Regions from separate parts of the Lysinibacillus sp. NPDC096382 genome, predicted to be linked through region 2. Evidence: riboswitches for the same ligand, from Rfam matches in the RefSeq annotation. Region 2 holds a riboswitch; each other region holds the start of a gene.
The links. Region 2 has a riboswitch for S-adenosylmethionine ahead of ACIQZA_RS22895 (bifunctional homocysteine S-methyltransferase/methylenetetrahydrofolate reductase). Riboswitches for the same ligand answer to the same signal wherever they lie in the genome.

Region 1 (5,871 bases), on a different contig from region 2:
TGCTACCCACTCTCCATAAATTTCTTGATGAAAATCATTTTTTGTACTTTGTTTCGCATACACATGCACTCCTTTTTTATGATCACTACAACACTTTTTTGCAACAAAAAAGACACATACTCCCAAAAAAAGAGCATGTGTCTCTTCATAAAAGGCAAGGAGTTACCCATGCCATTTATTTGCAACGCAAAAAAATGTTAGAAGACATGGACAATGTATGCAGTTGTACTTTGATATGATACTGGTAAAATTAACATCGTCATGCCCTCCTTTACTTAAGATTGTTATAGTGTTATTGAAGATTATCATACTTTAGAAATATTTGTCAACCAACTCACTGTTATTTTTTCTGTTTTTCAGGGAAAAATTAACGCTTTAAAGCGATGAATTGCTAAAATCCTAAAATTTAAAATAAAAAATCTATAACTTTTTGTATTGACTTTAACGCTGCGTAAACCTTTATGGTTAGTTTGTATTAACCTAAAGGAGGAAATAGACATGAATGAATTTTATCAAATGCCCTTATTTGTAAAGCTAAAAGTAAGAAATATTGAAAAGTCAAAAGAATGGTATGGGAATGTACTAAATTTCAATTCAGTATTTGATTTTTCAGATGCTAACGGAACAACTTCAATGATACATTTAAGAGGCGCAAAGTACCAAGATTTGATGTTATTACAGGATGAAGAAGTCAACACTTGTGACTCAGTCATTATTAATTTATTTTCTAGTGATATTCATAGTATTTATCAAGCTGCACTGGAAAATGAAACAAATATCATTCAAAAACCGACAGTTCAACCATGGAATGCAAAAGAATTAACTTTAGAAGATCCAGATGGATATGTTTTTACAATAACGGAAAGTGTCGATTCCAATAAAGACTTTGATACTGTCATTGACAATGTTAAAGGTCAATTATAGTAATAATAAATTATGACATGTTTGCAACAGCAAAAACACGTTACCTGTTACACTACTTGTGTTAAGTAGCTGGCAGAGTAGTAAAAAAGAATCAAGTTCAAAAAACGGTGAGTAGTATCCTTGATTTCTCACAATTTGACAATCGATTACTGTGTTAAATACAAATTTTTCAATTCTAGAAGACCCTAAACAAACAAATCTAGTTCGAAAGGGGCTTCCAGCAATTGATCGGAACAATTTTTAGATTTATCACCCAAATTTTTAAATTTATCGCTTAACTTTAATTTATCACCCTACATTTTTAACTTATCACCTAACGTTAATTTATCGCCCATCCTCCCAATAAAATTAAAGAATAGTAAACACGGAGACTGTCCCCTGCTTTCCAAAATCCATCTTTGCTACGCCAACATCCATCGGTGAAAGTTGAATAGAAGAGACACGAACGCCAAACTGAAACATCGTTTATTGTTTTGAACTTTACTGTGCGCTTTTCAAGGCATCAGCTCTATCGTTATTATTATTTTTGTATAATTGTTTTTTTCCGTTAGCGGGTTTTCTGTCAACGGATTAACCGTTGTCGGATTTCAATTGAACGTTGTAATAGTGTTTGAAATACTAAAGAGTTTCTTATTTAGAACTAAAATTTTGTTATGATATATGGACATGGACATTAACTACGAAGTATTTTGGAAGGAAAAATAAAAATCGTAAAACGGTGATATTTTCTATATATCTATAGAAAAATATCTAAAATGGTGTTCACATGATACACTTTTTAATATAGACATTTTAGTAAGGAGTCTTTACTTTGAAATCATTTTTAGCTGTTGGAATTGGCGGATTTTTGGGTGCCATCTGTCGATATAGCCTTGGTCTAGCACTTTCAAATAACGGTGGTTTTCCATTTGCGACACTTTGTATGAACTTAATTGGCTGCTTTTGTTTAGCGTGGCTATTTACTACGTTTACAAAGCGAACGCCTGTTATTATAGGAATTGGTACTGGCTTTTTTGGTGCCTTTACAACCTTTTCGACATTTTCTTTAGAAACACTATTACTTTTGCAGGATAGTAAATGGCTCCAAGCCGTTCTTTATATTTTAGCAAGTGTTTTTGGCGGTTTAGCTTGTGCATGGCTAGGATTTAAACTAGCAAAGGGGCGCATCGTATGATAATTATTGGCATCGGTGGATTTTTGGGTGCACTAACACGATTTTATCTAGGAAAATTGATTGTCCATACATACCCATGGGCAACATTTTTTATTAATATAACGGGGTCTTTTGCGCTTGGCTTTTTATTTGCGCTACATCCAAGTGATTGGATTTGGCATTTTATAGGGATTGGTTTTTTAGGAGCCTATACGACTTTTTCGACATTCGGTTTTGAATGTTTGACGCTCTTAGAGCAGCAAAAATGGAGACAAGCGATTGTTTATATAGGCATTACCGTTTTATTCGGTTTACTTTTCGCTGCTCTTGGCTTTTACCTTGTGTAGCCGCATTTTTAAAAAACTAGAGGTGATTTTTTGACACAGCCATCCATTAAACAATTACAAGCACTCGAAGCTGACATTGAACAAACACTATATAGTTTAATCGACCTAGAACTAGAAGAAAACTTTCCAGAAATGAATACACGCTTTGCACAATTACTTGCAAAGGTACAGGCGGTACAATTAATTGATTATAAGCTTGACGTCCTAGTTGACCCTCAAGCATTTGCAACAGAAACATGTACTCTACTACAAAGTTTAATAGAGGCAAAGGCTAGACCACAAAAAAGACAACGCCTCCTAACACATCGTATGATTTTAAAAATATGGCTACGTAAAAATCAACGCTTTATGACGGAATTTTTACCACAAATGTTTTAGGCGCCCCTACTTTTAAGGGCGCCTTCTTTTTCCCTTTTTAGTTGTTAAATCAAATTGTGCTGCGTTAGACTATTAAAGCCTTCAATAGCGGCACCAAAAATTCACACTTTCCTATCCTCTTACTTGTTCAATCTCCTTAATTAATATAGCTTTTAATCAAGCTTGATTAAAAATATGTTGCAAATATCGACTTTTTATTATAATATTTATTATTGTGAAAAAAAATAATATATTTGCTTCTTATCAAGAGAGATGGAGGGACTGGCCCGATGAAATCTCGGCAGCGGAACTTATGATTTAAGTTACTGTGCCAAATCCAGCAGGCAAAGGCTTGATAGATAAGAGGAGTGTTTTATAGATATAAGGCCTCTTCTTGTTGATACAAGAAGAGGCCTTTTTTCGTAAAAAGAATGGACAAAAGACGTGTCCAATTTTATTTTTGGAGGTAGACATGAAGAAAGAGAATCCATGGGCGCTGATCCCATTTGTTGTTTTTTTGATTTTATTTATTGGTTCAGGGGTTATTACAGGTGATTTTTACGCCTTCCCTGTTATTGTAGCCATTTCCATTTCAGGCGCTGTCGCTTTAGCGATGAATCGAAAAGAATCGTTTGCGCAAAAGGTTGATATTTTTTGCAAAGGCGCAGGAAATTTAAATGTCATGCTGATGGTTGTTATTTTTCTTTTGGCTGGGGCCTTTTCAGCGGTAGCAAAAGGCATGGGGGCAGTGGATTCCACTGTAAACTTTGCTTTATCGGTCGTTCCGCCAAATCTGCTTGTCGTAGGCTTATTCATCATTGCCTGCTTTATTTCCCTATCAATGGGTACATCGGTGGGGACGATTGTTGCGCTAGCGCCAATTGGAGTTGGCATAAGCGAGCATATCGAGCTTTCCATAGCTTTAGTAATGGCAGCAATTGTTGGCGGTTCAATGTTTGGCGATAATTTATCTTTTATTTCAGATACAACCATTACTGCCGTTCGTTCACAAGGTGCACAAATGAAGGATAAATTTAAGGTGAATTTTTGGATTGTGTTGCCGGCAGCTATTGTAACGAGCCTTATTTTAGGGTTCATTACAATGGGTGAAACTGCACAAGTGGAGCATTTAAGCTATAGTTGGGTAAAAATTGTTCCCTATGTTTTGGTCATTATTTTAGCGTTAGCTGGAATGAATGTTTTCCTTGTTCTGGCATCTGGGATTGTTCTCGCCGGGGCTGTTGGCTTAGCGGATGGCAGCTATCATTTAATGAGCCTTTTTCAAAAGATCGGCGAAGGAATGTCAGGCATGTATGAAATGGCATTCCTTGCGATATTAATAGCTGGAATGGTGGAGGTTATAAAGTTTAACGGAGGGATTGATTTTCTACTTCACCTTGCAACAAAAAGAATTAAATCGAAAAAAGGTGCTGAATTTGGTATTGCCGGTCTTGTAGGCCTAACTAATTTATCGACGGCCAATAACACGATTGCTATTTTAATTGCTGGTCCGCTTGCAAAAAATATTGCTGAACAGTATGAGATTGAGCCAAGAAAGTCCGCAAGTATATTAGATATTTTCTCCTGTACGATTCAAGGCCTTCTACCATACGGAGCCCAATTCCTGGCAGCCGCAAGTGTAGCCGGAATTTCACCAGTGAGCATGTTACAATACTCTTTCTATCCAGTTCTTATAGGAATTTGCGGAACCATCGCTATCCTCATCGGATACCCGAAAGGAAAGAAAGCCTAAGCTTCATACTTAAAAAACATTGATTTACCACTAAATTATTCCAATTGTTTTGAAATAATCAAAACAATTGGATTTTTTTGAGGCTATTCATTTTTTTGTGATAGAGATAATACCTAAAAGTTACAAATTACACTTTCTCATTAGTACTTCGTAACGTCTATATTTGACCATAAATCCAATTCCAAGAATAGGTCCAATCGCTAATATTGTAAAGACCCACTCCCAACCTATGATCCTCTGTATAATCGGGATTAGGTTTATTGAAAATATAGTAAGTAAGAAACCAATACACATTTGAAAAGTAAGGGCTGTACCTACATAATCAACATCGGCTATTTCTGAAACTGCAGCAGAAAATTGGGCGGAATCAGATATGATAGACATCCCCCAAATCATGGAGATTATTAACGTTAACCAAATATACTGCCCAAATGTAAAACCTATTACTAGCGAACAGATAGCACTAATAAACATAGAAATAATCGTTAAATTGGCTCTTCCGATTTTATCCGAGATTAGTCCTCCTATCACACAACCAATCCCTCCAGCAATTCCTATTGAAATAAAGGAGGATAATGCAATAAACCAATGAGGAATTTCTGGTGAATAAGTTAAAAAACTAGCTGTCAAAAAAGCTGGAAGCCATGTCCACATCGCATACAATTCCCACATATGCCCGAAATAACCGTAGTTCGCAAGCATTACCGGTTTATTCAAAACAACTTTTTTTATTAATTTTAAAGAGAAAGGCGATTTATTGGGTACAATCGGTGCATCTTCTAAAATATAAGTAACTATTATAGCCGATAATAAAGCCAATCCTGAAGTACTAATTATCACGAGTTTCCAATTTAACGAAGAGAAAAACATAACTACAAAATGTGGTAATGATGATCCTAATGTTAATGCAGCTATTAAGACTCCGATTGCAAACCCACGTTTTTGTGGAAACCATTGTGATAAAATTTTCACTGCTATTGGATAGACACCGGCAAGAGTTATTCCAGTTAAAATTCTAAGTAGAATACCTAAAAAAGCGTAATGGACTAGAATTAGTAAGACATTTAATATTGCGCCTAGAAAAACTGAAATCGCAAAAATCTTTCGGGAATTAAAGCGGTCCGCTACCCCAAAATAGGAACTAAACAATGATCCTATTACAAAGCCAATAGGAATAGCAGCTGAAAGCCAAGCTTCTGAATTGGAGCTAAGGTTCCAAATTTCAATTAATTCGGGTGCAATCACAGATGCACTAAACCACAAGCTTAATGCAAATAATTCTGATAATCCAATCCATACCAATGCTCTCCAAGAACCATGAATCATAATATCCCCCC
Region 2 (5,871 bases):
TAAATCGTCAATAAGCCCTTCCTTTGTACCCTCTAAAATATAGTAGGCTAAGCGACCTTCTACTGTTTTCGGAATATCCGCCTCTGTTTTTTCTTTCTTTTTATCACGATAGAAATCTGTGAAGACAGCTAAAGTTTCATCATTTGTATTAAAGAGTAAATCATTTGCTAGCTTAATTTCCTCCTCTGGAATGGATGCATAACGTTCTAGCTTCTCCGTATTAACAATTGCATAATCTAAACCAGCCTGTGTACAGTGATATAAATATACGGCATTCAGTACTTCACGACCTACTGGTGGCAATCCGAACGAAATATTACTTACACCAAGCACCGTTAATGTACGTGGCATTTTCTCCTTAATAAGGCGAATACCTTCCACCGTTTCAAGTGCCGAGCCAATATATTGCTCATCTCCTGTACCTACTGGGAACATTAATGGGTCAAAAATAATATCTTCAGGAGCAATACCCCATTTTTCTGTTAACAATTTATATGAACGTTCAGCAATTTCTAGCTTGCGATGTCGATCAACCGCCATGCCTTGCTCATCAATTGTACCTACAACTAAAGAAGCTCCATATTTTTTTACTAGCGGTAAAACAGCGTCAAAACGCTCCTCGCCATCCTCTAGGTTAATAGAATTAATGATAGTTTTCCCTTGAGAAAACTTAAGTGCTTCCTCAATTACTTTTTCATCTGTCGAGTCAATCACAAGAGGTACTTTTACTTTTTTTACAACCTCCTGCATAAAGCCACGCATATCCGCCAGTTCATCGCGGTCAGGATTTGCTAAACAAATATCGATCACATGTGCTCCATTTTTCACCTGAGCACGCGCGATTTCTGCCGCTTCCTCAAACTTCCCATCAATAATTAAATTTTTAAACTTACGAGAACCGATAACATTTGTCCGTTCTCCAATAAATAATGGACGCATAGAGTCGTCATAAACCAATGGCTCGATCCCTGATACTACATGACCATGCGTAACATCTGGTAATTGGCGCGGCTTTTCGCCCTTTAGCACCTCTCTGATAGCCGCAATATGTGCTGGCGTTGTACCGCAGCAACCTCCGACAATATTTAGCCAGCCCTTTTCTGCAAAGCCTTTTAGCTTTTGTGACAATGATTCAGGTGACTCATGATAGCAGCCTTCCTCATCCGGTAAACCTGCATTCGGGTAACAGCTAATATAGCCTGTTGAAAGCTCTGCTAGTGAACGAATATGATCAGTCATAAACTCTGGTCCAGTCGCACAGTTTAAGCCAACTGACAATGGCTTAATATGCTCGATGGAAATGTAAAAAGCATCAATTGTTTGGCCGGCCAGTGTCGTTCCCATCGGTTCAATTGTTCCGGATATCATCACAGGTAGCTCTTTTTCAGTTGCCTTAAAAGCACGAGATATCCCCAATGTTCCCGCCTTAACATTCAACATATCCTGACTAGTTTCTAACAACAGAACGTCCGCCCCGGCTTCGATTAATGACTTTGCTTGAACATAAAAGTTTTCCTCTAGCTCATCAAATGTAATTCCACCTGTAACCGACAGGGTTTTTGTAGTTGGTCCCATCGCTCCCGCTACAAAACGTGGCCAATCGGATGTTGACAACTCCTCTACTACTTTGCGTGCAATTTCTACAGCACGTTTGTTGATTTCTTCTGCCTTCGCACCTAGATCATATTCATTTAATACAAGTGGTGTACCCCCAAATGTATTTGTACAAATAATATCTGCTCCAGCCTCTAAATATTTTCTATGTACCTTTTCAAGCACATCTGGTCTAGTTAGCACAAGATTTTCATTACAGCCATCATATTCCTCTCCGCCAAAATCCTCTGCCGATAAATTTTCATTTTGTAGCATTGTTCCCATTGCGCCATCAAGAATTAATATTCGTTTCTCTAGTTGCTCTTCAATCATGTGCTTAGCCATTTATACTTACCCCTTTTTTCTTTTCATCCAATTGCTCAATAACTTTCATTAATTCTAGCGTCATATCATAGCGTAAAAATGGTGTGATGAGGTAAATACCATTGAAATATTCCGCTGCTACTTCTACTAATTCTTTAGCAATTGCAATTCCTTCTAGTGTTGCGCGTTCCTTATCATCACCACAAGCCTTCATACGTGCTAACGCATCATCAGAAAGTTTGATGCCTGGTACTTCATGATGTAAGAACTCCGCACTTTTATAGCTCGTTACTGGCATAATACCTATATAAATTGGAGTTTCTAAATGCTTTGTCGCCTCGTGAATTTCCACGATTTTTTCCTTTGTATAAACAGGCTGTGAAATAAAATAATCTGCTCCATGTTCAATTTTCTTTTCTAATCGAGAGACAGCGCGATCCAGTACACGTACATTAGGATTAAATGCAGCCGCTACAGAGAAATTTGCCTTTTTACGAAGCGGTTTCCCTGAGAACGAAACACCTTCATTTAACTGTTTTATTAATTGGATTAGCTCCATTGACGATACGTCATAAACGCTAGTTGCTCCTGGGAAATCGCCTACCTTTGTCGGATCTCCAGTAACCGCTAAAACATCATGAATCCCTAGTGCATTTAATCCCATTAAATGTGATTGAAGTCCAATTAAATTACGATCTCGGCATGTTATATGGGTTAAAGGGCGTATCCCGTGCGTTTCTTTCAGTAAGGCACCCATTGCGACATTGCTAATCCTTGGAGAAGCGAGTGAATTATCTGCCATCATGACTACATCCGCGCCCGCCTCATATATTTTTTTTGCGCCTTTAATAAAGCCTTCTATTTCTAAATGTCTTGGTGTATCTAACTCCACAATAACCGAGCGTTCACGTTTTACTTTTTCATGTAATGGCTCATAATTTGCTGGCTCTGCCTCACGAACAATCTCTATTTTTTCTGGCTTTGTATACTTTTCCTCAACCGGGGATAGCTCCTCTAAGTACTTTTTCGCTGCAGCAATATGCTTTGGTGTCGTACCACAACAGCCACCAATTAAACGAACCCCTTGATCACGAAGCTCTACAGCTGCTCGACCAAAATAATCAGCCTCCGACTCATAAACGACACGCCCATCCTCTAAATCAAGAAGAGAGGCGTTCGGATACGCTGACATAAATGCCTGCTTAGGAAGCTCTACCCCTTCAAATGCTTGGATAGTATGGTGAGGACCTAAGCGACAGTTAACACCTACGATATCAGCACCTAACGCTTCAAGTTCATGTAAGGCGTTATTTAAGCTCATTCCATTTTGTAATATTCCGGGTTCATGCATAGAAACTTGAGCAATAATCGGTAATTTCGTTTTAGCTCGTAGCATTGATAAAGTCGCTGTTAGCTCTTCAAAATCATAATAGGTTTCAAGTAAAAGGCCATCTGGATTTCCTGCAAGTAAAACCGTTGCCTGCTCATCAATGGTTGCTAAAATTTCCTCTAACGTTGCATCACTTTTTCGAATACCACGGATTCCCCCAATAGTACCCAAAACAAATTGCCCACCATCTGTTGCTGCACGTTTTGCAATCGTTATAGCGGCTTCATTATACTGCTGTACACGAGATTCTAATCCATAGCGGGCTAATTTTATGGCATTAGCTCCGTAAGTATTCGTCTGAATAATATCGGCACCAGCAGCTATATATTCTCTATGAATCTTTTCAATTAATTCAGGTCTCTGTACATTCATTTCCTCATGACAGTACTCCAAACCATAGCCGTATAAAACTGTACCAATTGCACCATCTGCTGTAAGAACATGTGTTTTTAACCTTTCAAGCAATCCCATAAAACTAACCTCTCTTTCTTTTTCTATCAATTATGCCTCGGCATAATTCGTCCTGAATTGGGCTTTGTGCTTTGGCCTGCACGCTGCAGGTCAGTTAGCCGTTATCGCATGGATGCGATAATATTAACCTACTATCCTCTAAGAACTCCTTGCCGATTCCGTGACATCCGCCGAAGGCTTTAGGTCAACATGAAGTTGGTCACTCAGTCGTTGCCACAGGACGTGGCGTTCTTAGACTGAGTTCCTCTATTTCGGCGGATGTTTGGACACCCGCCGAAAATAGTTAAAATAAAAAAGCCTTCTTTCACAAAAAAAGAAGGCTTTTACGTTTCGTAATTGTTTTCCTTCTCATCTTCGACACACGGTCTTCTGGATTTAGCACCTGACAATAAGTTGGTTGCTGAAGCTTCATAGGGCCAGTCCCTCTGCTTCTCTTGATAAGAATTTAGTATGAATTTTTTAAATAATTAAAAGAATCATATCGTTTACGAACGATTGAGTCAAGACTATTTCACTGAACAAAGGATAATTTTTACGAAATTTATAAAATTTTGATTTATATTAAACAATTACGATAGTTTTTCTACAAGTTCCTCACCAATTTTTTTACCATTTTGAATACACGCACCTATGCCTACTCCGAAATAAGAGCACCCCGCTATTGATAAGTTCGGATAGTTTTTCTCAAGCTCTTGTAAGAGACCTTGCAACGCTTCACGATGTGCCAAGTCGTACTTCGGCATCTGGTCGATCCATTTTGTCACGTCAACAATAGTTGGTTTTTCCTCAATCCCTAAACTTTTTCTTACATCCTCTAGAGCAACAGCTGCTAACCCTTCATCTGACATCAAACGCAATTTCTCATACTCAGGGTTAATGCTCTTATAAAAAAGCCGTACAAGTAATTTTCCTTCTGCTGAAGTGTGTTTCCACTTGCGGCTTGTCCACGTTGCTGCATTACAGATAACATCCGAATTATGTGACACAATATAGCCTGTTCCATCTGCAGGTAATCTATTATCGGGAACATCAAATCCTAAATAAATCGTAATGGCGGATGCAGTATTAAATCGTTCAAAATAGCCGTTCAAAGATTCATCCTGTAATAAGCTTTGTACCGCTTCATTTGGCAGTGCCAATACAACATGATTCGCTTCAATCATTTTACCGTTTGCTAACGTAACAGCGTATAGATTCTCCTGCTTTTTAACACTAGTAGTAGCAATCCCTTTTATAATTTCTACATCCGTTAATGTTTCTTCAAGTCGATCAATTAGTGACGATAAACCATTTTTAAATGAAATAAATTTTTTATTGGCAGCTTTCACAAATTGTTCCCTGTTTGCATCGAAACCTTTAATAATACTACCGTAATCGTTTTTGTAATCGATTAAATACGGTAAAGTAGAAGCAATTGAAAGTTGATTTAAATCTCCAGAATATACACCTGCAAGTACCGGTGCTATTTGGTTTTGAACAAGCTCTTCACCTAAATAATACGTTAAAAATTCACCAATCGAGCTTTCCTTTGTAAACCTTTCATTCGGCATTGTTAAATCCTTTAACACTTCTTTTTTACCTTCCTCTGATACAAGCGTACTTTCCTCGAGAGATTGTAAGCTCATAGGAATACCGAACGTTGAGTCTGCTGGGATGGCATGTAGCTCATTATTTGTGTAAATATACGAAATACCTGTTTCGTTATATACAAGATTTTGTTCAAAATTTAGTTCCTCTACTAACTCCATGACACCTTTATGACGCGCTACAATAGAATCTGCTCCAGTTTCCATGATGAATCCTTGTTCATATGCAGAGTGAAGCTTGCCACCAAGGTATGTATTTTTTTCAACAAGCACAAGTTTTACATTTAAGTTTTTCTCCTGAACTTGGCGTTGTAAATAATGCATCGTACACAATCCCGTAATTCCGCCACCTAATACAACAACTGTTTTCATATTAACCGCCCCTATTTTTAGTTCTTTATTTAGTATAAACTTTTTTTATCGAAAATTACGTTAAACCCTTTACAAATTTAGCAAAAATGGAGCTATCCAACACATTGGACAGCTCCATTTTTTTTATATTCAAAT
Region 3 (5,871 bases), on a different contig from region 2:
ACGATTGTTCCCGCAGATGAAGAAACAGGTATTATGGCCAATCATTTATTAAACTTCCTACGTGAAGAAATTAAAGTAGGTCGTTTAACAACAAGCTTAAGACCCATTCAATCAGGTGTAGGCTCAGTAGCAAATGCTGTTTTATTAGGCTTTAAAGATTCTGAGTTTGAGAACTTAGAAGTATATTCAGAAGTACTGCAAGATGCAGTATTCGAATTAATTGATGCAGGGAAGGTAAACTTTGCATCTGCTACTTCTATTACCCTTTCTGAGGAAGTTGGAAACCGAGTTTATGGTAATTTTGAAAAATATGCAGATAAACTAGTATTACGTCCGCAAGAAATTTCTAACCAACCAGAAATTATTCGCCGACTCGGGTTAATTTCTGTTAATACAGCGCTAGAGGTAGACATTTATGGGAATGTGAATTCTACGCATGTTTCTGGCACAAAAATGATGAATGGAATCGGCGGCTCCGGGGACTTTGCACGTAATGCGAGATTAGGTATTTTCGTCACGAAATCTTACGCGAAAGGTGGAAATATTTCTAGTATCGTTCCAATGGTCTCACATGTAGACCATACAGAGCATGATGTAGACGTAATCGTCACAGAGCAGGGAGTAGCAGACCTACGTGGACTTGCTCCAAAAGAACGGGTTGGCCTCATTATCGATCACTGTGCACATCCGGAATATCGTGAGCAATTATGGAAGTATTTTAATGATGCTAATGAAGCAACAGGTGGACACCATACGCCACACAATCTAGAAAAAGCGCTCTCATGGCATGTGAATTACGCAAAAAATGGTACGATGAAAAATCCAGCTTTATCGAAATAATAAAGTAATAAAAGCCTTGAAGGACAGTTGACTTGTTCCTTCAAGGCTTTTAATTTGTTAAAAATGAAATCCAAAAGCATCCTCGAGAAGTGAATCAGGTAAGCTGGGAAGTAATCGGGTAGACCGGAAAAGTGATAAGGTAAGCCTGGGAAGTGATTAGGTAATCCCCTCAGTTGTTTAAAAAAACCCTGGCTTCCTTACAGTAATCCAATCCATTTCCAATATGTTGCAGAAAATAAAAGAACTAGAATGTATCCAATAATCGTTAATGGTATACCGGATTTTAAGAAATCTTTTGTTGTAAAGGCTCCTGTCCCATACGCAAGCATATTTTGCGGTGCGCTAATAGGTAAGAGGAAGCCGAAGCTAATGACGAATTGTTGTACGATAACGAAACCAACCTGATCGACATTAGTCGTTAATGTTGAGGCTAAAACGATAAATACAGGTACAAGCGCAGATGCTAAGCTTGTTGCACTCGCAAAGCCTAAATGAATAAGAATATTAAATAAAGTAACAAGCGCGATTGTTGCAAGAATTGGCATAGAATCTAAACCAAGTGAACCGAATACTTTATCAGATAACCACGATGCACCTTTTGTATTAAGCAAGACCGTGCCTAGCATAATTCCTACAGCGAAGACGATAATTGTCCCCCAAGGAATATGTGGTTCAACTTGCTTCCATGAATAGACTCCGATTTTTGGCATTAATAAAATGGCGATTGCAACGATTGTGACAGTTGTCGTATCGAATGGGTGAAGTTTGCCCTCAGCAGCCCAGAAAAATAGTAAAACTACTGATGTTATGATTAATCGAATTTCAGGAGCCTTTAATGGACCAAGTTCCGCAAGCTGTTTTTTTATTACTTCTCTACCACCTGCAATATTACTTGTTTCAGGCTTAATTAGTGTAATCATAATGAAAAATAGAGCGACTGACATGATGATTGAGAAGGGAGCAGCATAAAGTAACCAAGCACCCCAAGAAATATCCACACCAAACTGTTCTTTGATGAAGTTTAAAGCGACCATATTTTGAGCTGCTGCCGTCTTTATACCGATATTCCAAATAGAGACAGCTTGCACAGAGGTAATGACAAGTAGAGCAGCAAGCCGACTATCACGTTGTAAACCAAATGCTGCTACCATTCCAAGTAGTATTGGCACAACTGCGCCTGCACGTGCAGTAGCAGAAGGGACAAAGAATGCGAGTGCAATAGATACTAAAATAGCACCGAATACAATGGCTTTCGTTTTTGTCCCTACGAGTGAAAGAATCCATAGCGCAAGTCTTTTATGTAAATTGGTAATCTGCATGGCTGCCGCTAGGAAAAGTGCTGCGGCTACTAGTGCTACTGCTGAATTACTAAATCCACTTAATGCTAATTTTAATGCATCTGAAGTGCCTAGCTCTCTCGTTGAATCTTCCATTGATGGAGCTAACCCTAATAAGATTGTAACGAGAGCAATAATCATAGCAGAGCTAACAGGGTAGGATACTGCCTCTGTAACCCAAAGGATGACCGCAAAAGCTAAAATAGCTAAAGCGCGTTGTCCGGCTACAGGTAAATCACCGTTGTTAGGTAAAAAAGTAATGATGATTAATGAAGCGAAGGCTAATCCAATCCAGAGTGGTTTCAAATTACGTTTTGGTTTTGCTTGTTCAGAAGTAGACATACCTTTTCATCCTTTCTTAAACATGACTGTAATTTTCACATCGGCTAGTAAAATGCTTTATTAAGAAAGTTAATTTGTCTATTTATTGTAAAAAAACTAGTATGTGAAATACTCTCTATTTATAGCGATAATGGGCAGTTGCGAGCAAATAGACGGTCATAGAAAAGACAAAAATATCCAAAAGATATTATTTTTGATTCATCACCAAAAGTTGTGGATGACTTTTGTTAAAACGTCTACTATGTAAATAGTTGATTGGAGTGGAGGCTGGGCGACTCCTAGGGGATCAGCGATAGAGGAACGAAGACTAAAAGCATCACATCCTGTGATAACGCCTTCGTGACCAACATCGTGTTGGCCCGAGACCCTGCAGCGCAGCGGATGTTTTCTGTGCGAAAGCGAAGCGGCAGCAACAAAGCACCCAGTCGGAACGGAAATCAACCACACGTTTTGGTGATGATCCTTATTTTTTCTTTTTGAATGCTGAAGTCACTTTAGGCTCAGTTCCTAGCAGCAATCGCTTAATATTTTCGATATGTAAAATGATGGCTATACCAAAAAGTAATAGGGCTATAATCGTTGGGACTGTTCCAGGAATCCATAAATATGTGGCTGTACAGAAAACGAGATAAAACTCAAGTACACCGACAATTAAATAGTTCGTTACGAAAGATAAAATAACAAATAAAATGAGTGCAAATAAGCCAATTGTCCAATCAATCGCAAGTAATATCCCTATGATTGAAGCAGTTCCTTTACCGCCATTGAAGCCCATATAAAATGGGAAATTATGACCTAGAATGACACCGGCAGCTACAATATACGTGAAGAACCAAACTTGTACTTCTGTTAATTGTGTTATATCTGCTAAATAGGCATGTGCACAGTTTATAGCTGCAACGCCTTTGCTGATATCGATCAGTGCAACTAATATGCCGTATTTCCAGCCAAGGGAAAGTGTTGCGTTAGAGGCACCTGCATTGCCATGACCAGTCTTTTTTAAATCTACCCCAGATAAAAACTGAGCAACTTTAGAGCCGTGAATACAGCCAATCAAATAACCAACAAGAAGAAAAATAATAACGGCTTTTATCATAAAAATTCTCCTTTCAAAATAAAATAGGCTCGTCACTAAAAGTTAGGAATGACGTTTGTTATAACATATGCCCTAAAGTTGATTGGAGTGGAGACTGGGCGCCCCTAGGAGAGCACATAGTCGGAACTGTAATCAACCCCACATTTTGGTGATAAAAACAATAAATATCAAAATAGTGTATGCGTTCGTATTACGTAAAAAAGCAGACGGAAGTTTCAGAAAAAATAAAATTTTAGTATTGACAGTGAAAAAGTCTATGTTTATACTGTGTAACAACGATGGAAATTGAATCTCATACTCTTATCAAGAGCGGCGGAGGGATAGGCCCTATGATGCCCGGCAACCAGTAAGTGATGAACTTGCTAAGGTGCTAATTCCTACAGATTCTTATTGGATCTGGCAGATAAGGGGAGGAAAACTTGCAGCCGCAACCCTCTTCTTAGCTGAAGAGGGTTTTTGTTTTCTACTAAAAAAATCCTCCTCATCTCCGGTACCATCGTAAAAAAATAACCATTTGGAGGTATACAATGACAAAATTTAAACCAGAAACATTGCTGTTACACGGTGGCCAAGAGCCAGACCCGGTAACAGGATCACGAACAGTACCGATATATCGCTCAACGGCTTTCGTTTTTAAAGACACTGCTCATGCGCAACGTCTTTTTGCCTTAGAGGAAGCCGGCAATATTTACACACGAATTACAAACCCAACTGTAGATGTTTTTGAAAAACGCGTCGCTTTATTAGAAGGCGGTACAGCAGCGGTAGCACTTTCATCTGGTGCAGCAGCTATCGCATTCTCCATTTTAAATCTTGTAGGGGCAGGCGATGAAATCGTTGCAGGTAGCTCTTTATACGGAGGTACTTATAATTTATTCGCCAACACACTACCAAACTACGGTATTAAAACGATTTTTGTAGACGAAACAAATCCAGAAAATTTCCGAGCAGCTATTACTGATAAAACAAAGGCCGTGTTCGCTGAAATTTACGGTAACCCAAGTTTAAAGGTACTAGATATTGAAGCAGTAGCAAATATAGCACATGAAAACGGCTTGCCATTAATTATTGATAGCACATTTGCTTCACCATATGGCTCTACACCAATTGACTACGGTGCAGATATTGTTGTTCATTCCGCAACAAAATGGATTGGTGGCCACGGAACAACGTTAGGTGGCGTTGTAGTAGATGCAGGGAAGTTCGATTGGACTCGTGGCCGTTTCCCAGGTTTTACTGAGCCAGATGCTTCTTATCACGGTTTACGTTATGGTATTGACACAGCAGAGGCAGCATTCGCCACAAAATTGCGTGTGCAATTACTACGCGACTTTGGTCCAACATTAAGTGCAGATGCAGCATTTAATTTATTACAAGGTTTAGAAACGCTTCATTTGCGTATTCCTAAACACAATGAAAATGCATTAGCGGTAGCTGAATATTTACGAAACCACCCATCTGTGGAATATGTAAATTACAACGGCTTAGAAGATTTCCCTACCTATAATTTAGCTAAAAAATATTTAAAAAATGGCTTCGGTTCAGTGCTTACATTTGGTATTAAAGGTGGACGTGAAGCAGGGCGTAAATTAATAGATAGTGTGAAATTATTCTCGCACGTAGCAAATGTAGGGGATGCGAAATCATTAATTATTCATCCAGCATCTACTACACATCAGCAACTATCTGCTGAAGAGCTAATCCAAACTGGCGTAACCGAGTCGCTCATTCGCTTATCCATCGGTTTAGAGGCAGTAGAGGACATCATTGAAGATTTAGAACAAGCTATTGAACAAGTAACAGCTTCACAACAAAAAGTAGAAGCTTAATAAATAAAGGACATTGGCTAATGTTGTAGCGTTTACGTATTTTCTCATTCGATAGGCCTCATTTGGTAATGCGTCAAACGTTGCTACATCATCCGCTCTCCTCATTTGGTGAAGAAGCTGAAAATTAATACCTAGTAATTTTATAAGTATTATTGATTTTCTTAATTCCTTGTTTTATACTAGGAAATAAGAAAAGTGTTCGAAGGGCTACCAACCTAGAACCAATGTTTTCAATTAATGCTTAAACTAATTTAGTTTCATAAGTGCTCCCCCACTTTTGAATAGATGAAGAGGAGTAGTTACTCAGCCAGTAGCTACTCTTTCTACAAAACTGATGATAAAGGAGTGTTTTAAATGGGAAATGTGTATAGTGCGCAAAACATTGCATCTTATCTTATTTATGAATTAAATGAAGGTCATGTGTTTG
Region 4 (5,871 bases), on a different contig from region 2:
ATTATTGGATTAATTAGTAATGCCTTGCTTGTGCCAAGTCACTTATCGAAAGGTAATCCAATATCCATTCGAGATATTGGTAAAGTATTAGGGAATATTCGAATGTTATTAATCCTCTTTATTACTGCAATTGGGTATGGTGGCGCATTCGTCGTATACACCTATGTTTCTCCTATTTTAGAGCAGTATATGGGCTACTCACCAAAGGCAATTGTCGTGATCTTAGTTGTATACGGTATTTTTGTTGCCATCGGAAATACATTAGGTGGTCATTTTGCGAATAGTAACCCTTTACGCTCTATCTTTATTATCTTTATAGGATTAGCATTAGCACTACTCGGCATCAACTTCTTTTTAGAATCATCAATCATAGGATTAATAATGGTCTTTATGATGGGGCTATTTATGTTTATGAATGTACCAGGATTACAGCTTTATGCCGTTCAGCTTTCAGAAAAATATACACCATCAGCTATTTCAATGGCTTCAGCATTAAATATTTCGGCCTTTAACATTGGTATTTTTCTAGGATCATACATTGGAGGAATTATTGTTAGCCACCAATCATTAGCTCATACTCCTATATATGGATTCGGTATGGTGATGATTGCCGCAGTTACTACCTTCCTATCGTTACACTTCGATAGAAATAAACAATAGATTTCTCTAGAATAACATTAATGAAAGGAAGCCTTAACCATACATAAGGCTTCCTTCTTGTTTTTATCCCATTTTAAGGAAATTATCGTCAAAATAGGCCTTGAAAAATTCTAATGCCGAGAACTGAGTCCCAAAAGAACCTGATATATACTCTTTTTCATTCCACTCGAGCCCATTTTGCTCATGATTTTCAAAGCATCAGCTGTTAACACCGAAAGTCTATATTGCACATAAGATACTGTATCAGCTATAGGATAGGAGGAATTTAGTTGTATTACAATCCTTATCCGTATTTTGTCTATCCTAATTATTATCCGGCATGGGTAATGGCAAATCAACCAACAATTCAACACCCTTCCAGCCATCTAGCAATGCCGACAACCCCAATGAATAGAAGTCCATTTCCAATCGTCAATACAAAGAAATTAAAGACTTCCGCGAATCGGATCAAGGTTATTATGCAGCAAGCACAGTTACTTACGGATAAAATTGATGAATCCGAGCAATTTGCACATGATCTTATGAACGCAGCACAACAATCAAATAAAACCGAAGTTGAAAAGTTAATTTCCTCAACAGGCATTACTGTAAAATTCGAAACTACCTATACACCAGATGGATTTCGTATAACATTTACTGAAAGTAGCTGTTGTAAGCTAACACTAATTTTAGGTTGGTGAAGAGTTGGCCCTTTGAAGAGGGCCTCTTTCTTTTACCTTTAGCATCATTATGAATTTTAACCTTGTATCCCCATCAAACTTGTAAACTATAAAAAAATATGCTAAAGTGTTTGTAAACATTATTTCTGAAAATTCTTATATCGCATTTTCTTATCAAGAGAGACGGAGGGATTGGCCCTATGAAGTCTCAGCAACCAGCCTATAGGTATGGTGCTAATTCCAATTGGCAAAATTCTGCCTTGAAAGATGAGAAGACTTACTTCAGTTGCTTTGCACGAGAGTCCTCTTCTTCAAGGAGGACTCTTTTTTTATTGTTGCATTCAAAAAAATTAAAAGAAAGCAGGGAAATAGTATGGCAAACGAACTTTTACAAGCAATTCAACTATTGAAATCAAAAAAATGGGTAGACTTAACGCATACATTTGGTCCAAATTCTCCACATTTCTTTATGTTTGATGATGCTAAATTTGAAACATTATTTTCACATGATGATGGTTTCTTTGCACAGCAATTCACTTTCCCAGGGCAATACGGAACACATATCGACCCACCTATCCATTTTGTGCGAGATACACGCTATCTAGATGAATTGGAGCTAAAAGAACTAGTACTACCACTAATCGTTATTGATAAATCGAAGGAAGCCGACGTAAATAACGACTACACGTTAAGTGTTCAAGATATTCTTGACTTTGAAGCTGAAAATGGGGAAATTGAAGCAGGTACCTTTGTTGCGTTCCGTACCGATTGGAGTAAACGTTGGCCAGATAAAGAATCTTTCAGCAACAAAGACGCTGATGGCAATAATCATATTCCTGGCTGGGGATTAGAAGCGTTACAATTTTTATTCAACGAACGACAAGTAAGTGCTATTGGCCACGAAACTTTTGACACGGATTCAGCAGCAGATTTCCGTAGAAATGGAAAATTAGACGGCGAATATTTTGTGCTAGAGCAAGATACTTACCAAATTGAGCTTATGAAAAATTTAGATAAGCTACCTCCAAAAGGCGCTGCTATATTCAATATCGTGCCAAAGCCTGAAAAAGCATCTGGATTCCCTGTCCGTTCATTTGCAATATTACCGTAATATAGCAAAAGGTCTGATTCAAGTACGCTTAATATAGGGTAAATAGTATAATAAAATAAAACTAGACCTTATATTTAGAGGATTTGAGTTTGATTATATATAATAAAACTTTATAATCAAACTTTTATTTGTATATAAAAATACATCCATTAAATCTTTATTGAGATAATGGATGTATTTTTTATTGTGGTCTTTTAATAAAGATAGATAATTTTCTTATTCCACAATCGGGCCAGATTGTTGAATAACAGTCTTTTTAAGAAATGTTACCTAACGACGCTTGTGCAAAAATAATATTGTTGTTTAATTTACAATAAAGTCATTTAAAAAATAATATAGTTGTTTAAAAATCCTTATTCCGAACGAACAAGTTAGTGGAAGTAATAGTAATTAGGTTTGGCTGGGAAAATTGTCGATGATATTAAAAAAGACACCGAAGTGTCTTATGTTTTTCAAATTAAGCATACCGATAAATTGAAATTTAATTACTTAACATTTTGCTTATCTTGGGAGCAATGTATTTTATCGGTGAGTGTATACAAACCATGTAATGCTTGCTGTTAATAATGCTGACGAAATCAAAGCTGTAAGAACACTATATGTTCGCCAAATAAGTATCGTTGACCAATCTAAAGCACAGCACAGTATACCCAGGGCAATCGTAGCGATCAGGAAAATAATTGTTACGATTATTCTCTTTTTTGTCATTGGCTGCCGCTCATTCGTTTTCCTTCTGCGTAATCCTAAGAGAAATAACAAAACGGCCAATAGGCAAAGAATAATTGTGATAGACGACAAAGTGATATCCAAAAGCTGTGTGCCGCTTATTTCATATGACTGAGTTAGATTGCCGTCTAATATATCTTTAACTTTTAGTACCAGGTTTATATTGGTATTTGCACCGTTGCTCAGCAAGCAGACGGCTGTTCGTTCATTTAGCAGTATGGCTACTTCGGTTCTGAAATTTGGATTGCCCCCAGTGTGTTCTATAATCGTTTGGTCGGCGTTTACCGACCAGCCTGCCGCATAATGCATATCGTTGACAGCCGAAACAGACATATCACCCCTATGTGATTTTTCGATAACCGTGTGAAATATTTCGGGTATGTCCTGCACAATACCCATCTGTATACCCATCCAACGCGCCATATCTTTTGTATTAGAAATGATGTAGCCTGCGGGTTTATTCCCCGCATAATCCGGAGCTTTAAATGGAGTTGTCATAAAAAAGGAAGTACGGTAGCCCTGTGCCAACTGTCCAGTGGCTTGAGCATCTTCTTTATAAGCATACGTCTGGTGAAGACCTAACGGCTGAAATACCTGTTCCCTCATAAAGTCTTCATAGCTTTGTCGCGACACAATCTCAATAACCAAACCCAATACGTCATAATTAACGGTTCCATAGTTATACTGTTCACCGGGAGGGAACGCCAATTCAGCATCTACGAGCATTTCCACAGTCTTTTGCAACATATCCGGTGTATTGCCTTGTGGAATATTTTGAGTATGCCTAATATTTGTTAGACCACTGGTATGGTGAAGAAAGTTATTTAGTGTAAGGCTTTGCATATCAACAGGTTTCCCTTGATACTTTAACGTAAACCAAGGTAAATATTTTTGGACAGGGTCAGTCATTGAGAGCAGCCCTTGTTCTTCCAACAGCATAATACCCATACCGGTAAAAGCTTTACTGACCGAAGCTAACTCATAGAGTGTATTTTCACTTGCAGACAACCCCTTTTCACGGTCTGCATACCCTGAAGAAAAGTAGAACACTTCATCATCAGCAAGTATTGAGATTGACATTCCCGGCACACCTGATATACGAGAGGCATCATCTAGCAACGCTTGTATTGCCGCAGATTTCGAATCTGACAACGCATAACTTTGTGTTGCGAATCCTGAGAATAATATAAATATCGTTAATACAAAAACAATAATCTTTTTCATAAACTCTCCTTTTCGAAAAATTATAAGAGAATAATATAAATAACCTACTTTTACAACTACTAAACTAATTTTAATTTATCTTTCTATTCACCTATATAATATCAAGTAATTGTGAAGAGTTACACTTAACGAATAGAGCGTTAGTTCAATAAGAAAAACGATCTTCAACAATCGGGCGCGATTATGAAGTACCGCTGTAGAAAATGATCAAACTTTTTTATAATAGGCAAACTAAAAAATGCTAAAGAAGCATCCATTTTGATTAATCTTTTTTCAAAATGATGCTTCTTATTAATCTTAGTGTAAGGATTTACGAGGTGTTTTTGTTCAAACTTTATTTTAAAGCTACTTTTATATTCCATTAAGAATTTTTTGTATGGCAGTTACATATCCAGCCTTATATATCTGAATCCCGTCTTCTTTAACTCTGCCATAATTATCGGTAGTCCATCCCTGATGGCTCATAAATTCGTTTGATATGGCATTTCTAAGAGCATCTATTTCGGTATCTGTCAGATTATAAGAAGGCTCGACTATAACGACATCCTTATTTTTGCTTAGATCGTTTATAGGACGCATATCAATCGTAAAGGTTGTTTGTTCTTTAAGCAAAGAGTTTTCTCTTTTGAGCTTTTTATTCTCTGCCATAAGCATACCAACCAATGCCTTTGTTGTTGGTTCGGAGATACTTGCTAAGATATCATCGTTTACGGTTGTTCTCTTTTCTTTTTTAGGCTTTTTAGTGGTAGTTTTATAGTATTCAGCCCACTGGCTTATCAAAACTCTGTAATCCTCGGCATTTTTGTTTCTAAGTGCCTGTTCACTTGGACCGCCATCATCTGCTATCAGTCTAGCTATAGTGCCAATAGAAAAATCTTTTATGTCAAACTCGGACTGTTTTTTACAGGCGTTATGTATGAGTTCTAATGTTTTCTTTTTCCTTGTAGAAGCGTTCTCGTAAAGCTTTGAGAACAGTTCATCTGGTTGCATTTCCATCATATATCCTCCAATGCTTAGATTATTCTTAATCAATAGTAGAACTATCTATATTGGTAATAAATTACTGTTTAAAGTCACAGATTTAAGTTCATCAACAAACTCATTCTCAAACCCGATTTCTTCAAGTTTCTTCCGCCCGATTGCATAAGGAATAGCATCTTTTAAACACCTCTTTCGAAAGGATTTTTTTCTGTACCCTGACTTAAATGTGAATCATTCTTGATCCACTCTCCAGCCACATTTCGAATAGACTGCACATACTTATAAGTATCCATTTCTCCACTGTCAAGCATACGCACCTGATAAGTTCTTAAAGGTAGAAGGAGCTTTGTCAAAAGCGACACAGTAGTCCCCGGAAACCACATCTCATATACTTCTTCAGAAAGTCCCTTTTTTCTCTGTTCATACTTGGAAGTTTTTCTGAATTTGTAAACACAGTCTGGGTCATTTTTATCAATAACAGACTCATCAACAATGAACCAATCACCGCCT

Region 1: linked by a shared signal. The riboswitch ahead of ACIQZA_RS12880 (Na+/H+ antiporter NhaC family protein) and the one ahead of ACIQZA_RS22895 (bifunctional homocysteine S-methyltransferase/methylenetetrahydrofolate reductase) in region 2 are both predicted to bind S-adenosylmethionine.
Region 3: linked by a shared signal. The riboswitch ahead of ACIQZA_RS19835 (O-acetylhomoserine aminocarboxypropyltransferase/cysteine synthase family protein) and the one ahead of ACIQZA_RS22895 (bifunctional homocysteine S-methyltransferase/methylenetetrahydrofolate reductase) in region 2 are both predicted to bind S-adenosylmethionine.
Region 4: linked by a shared signal. The riboswitch ahead of ACIQZA_RS10100 (cyclase family protein) and the one ahead of ACIQZA_RS22895 (bifunctional homocysteine S-methyltransferase/methylenetetrahydrofolate reductase) in region 2 are both predicted to bind S-adenosylmethionine.

Annotation. Positions count from the first base shown of each region.
Region 1 is NZ_JBIWFC010000008.1:9,064-14,934, forward strand. It holds gene ACIQZA_RS12860 (VOC family protein) at 499-924, shown strand; gene crcB (fluoride efflux transporter CrcB) at 1,736-2,098, shown strand; gene crcB (fluoride efflux transporter CrcB) at 2,095-2,424, shown strand; gene ACIQZA_RS12875 (hypothetical protein) at 2,455-2,802, shown strand; SAM riboswitch class I at 3,040-3,147, shown strand; gene ACIQZA_RS12880 (Na+/H+ antiporter NhaC family protein) at 3,254-4,534, shown strand; gene ACIQZA_RS12885 (MFS transporter) at 4,655-5,860, opposite strand.
Region 2 is NZ_JBIWFC010000024.1:35,252-41,122, reverse strand. It holds gene metH (methionine synthase) at 1-1,938, opposite strand, end outside; gene ACIQZA_RS22895 (bifunctional homocysteine S-methyltransferase/methylenetetrahydrofolate reductase) at 1,931-3,778, opposite strand; SAM riboswitch class I at 4,124-4,222, opposite strand; gene ACIQZA_RS22890 (protoporphyrinogen oxidase) at 4,348-5,736, opposite strand.
Region 3 is NZ_JBIWFC010000017.1:74,379-80,249, forward strand. It holds gene scpC (succinyl-CoA:acetate CoA-transferase ScpC) at 1-840, shown strand, start outside; gene ACIQZA_RS19825 (DASS family sodium-coupled anion symporter) at 1,038-2,519, opposite strand; gene ACIQZA_RS19830 (glycerol-3-phosphate acyltransferase) at 2,983-3,615, opposite strand; SAM riboswitch class I at 3,913-4,025, shown strand; gene ACIQZA_RS19835 (O-acetylhomoserine aminocarboxypropyltransferase/cysteine synthase family protein) at 4,143-5,444, shown strand; gene ACIQZA_RS19840 (hypothetical protein) at 5,799-5,871, shown strand, end outside.
Region 4 is NZ_JBIWFC010000005.1:161,572-167,442, forward strand. It holds gene ACIQZA_RS10090 (MFS transporter) at 1-660, shown strand, start outside; gene ACIQZA_RS10095 (YuzC family spore coat inner layer protein) at 930-1,340, shown strand; SAM riboswitch class I at 1,488-1,593, shown strand; gene ACIQZA_RS10100 (cyclase family protein) at 1,693-2,430, shown strand; gene ACIQZA_RS10105 (serine hydrolase domain-containing protein) at 2,953-4,380, opposite strand; gene gmtX (gamma-mobile-trio protein GmtX) at 4,732-5,379, opposite strand; gene ACIQZA_RS10115 (VPA1269 family protein) at 5,541-5,871, opposite strand, start outside.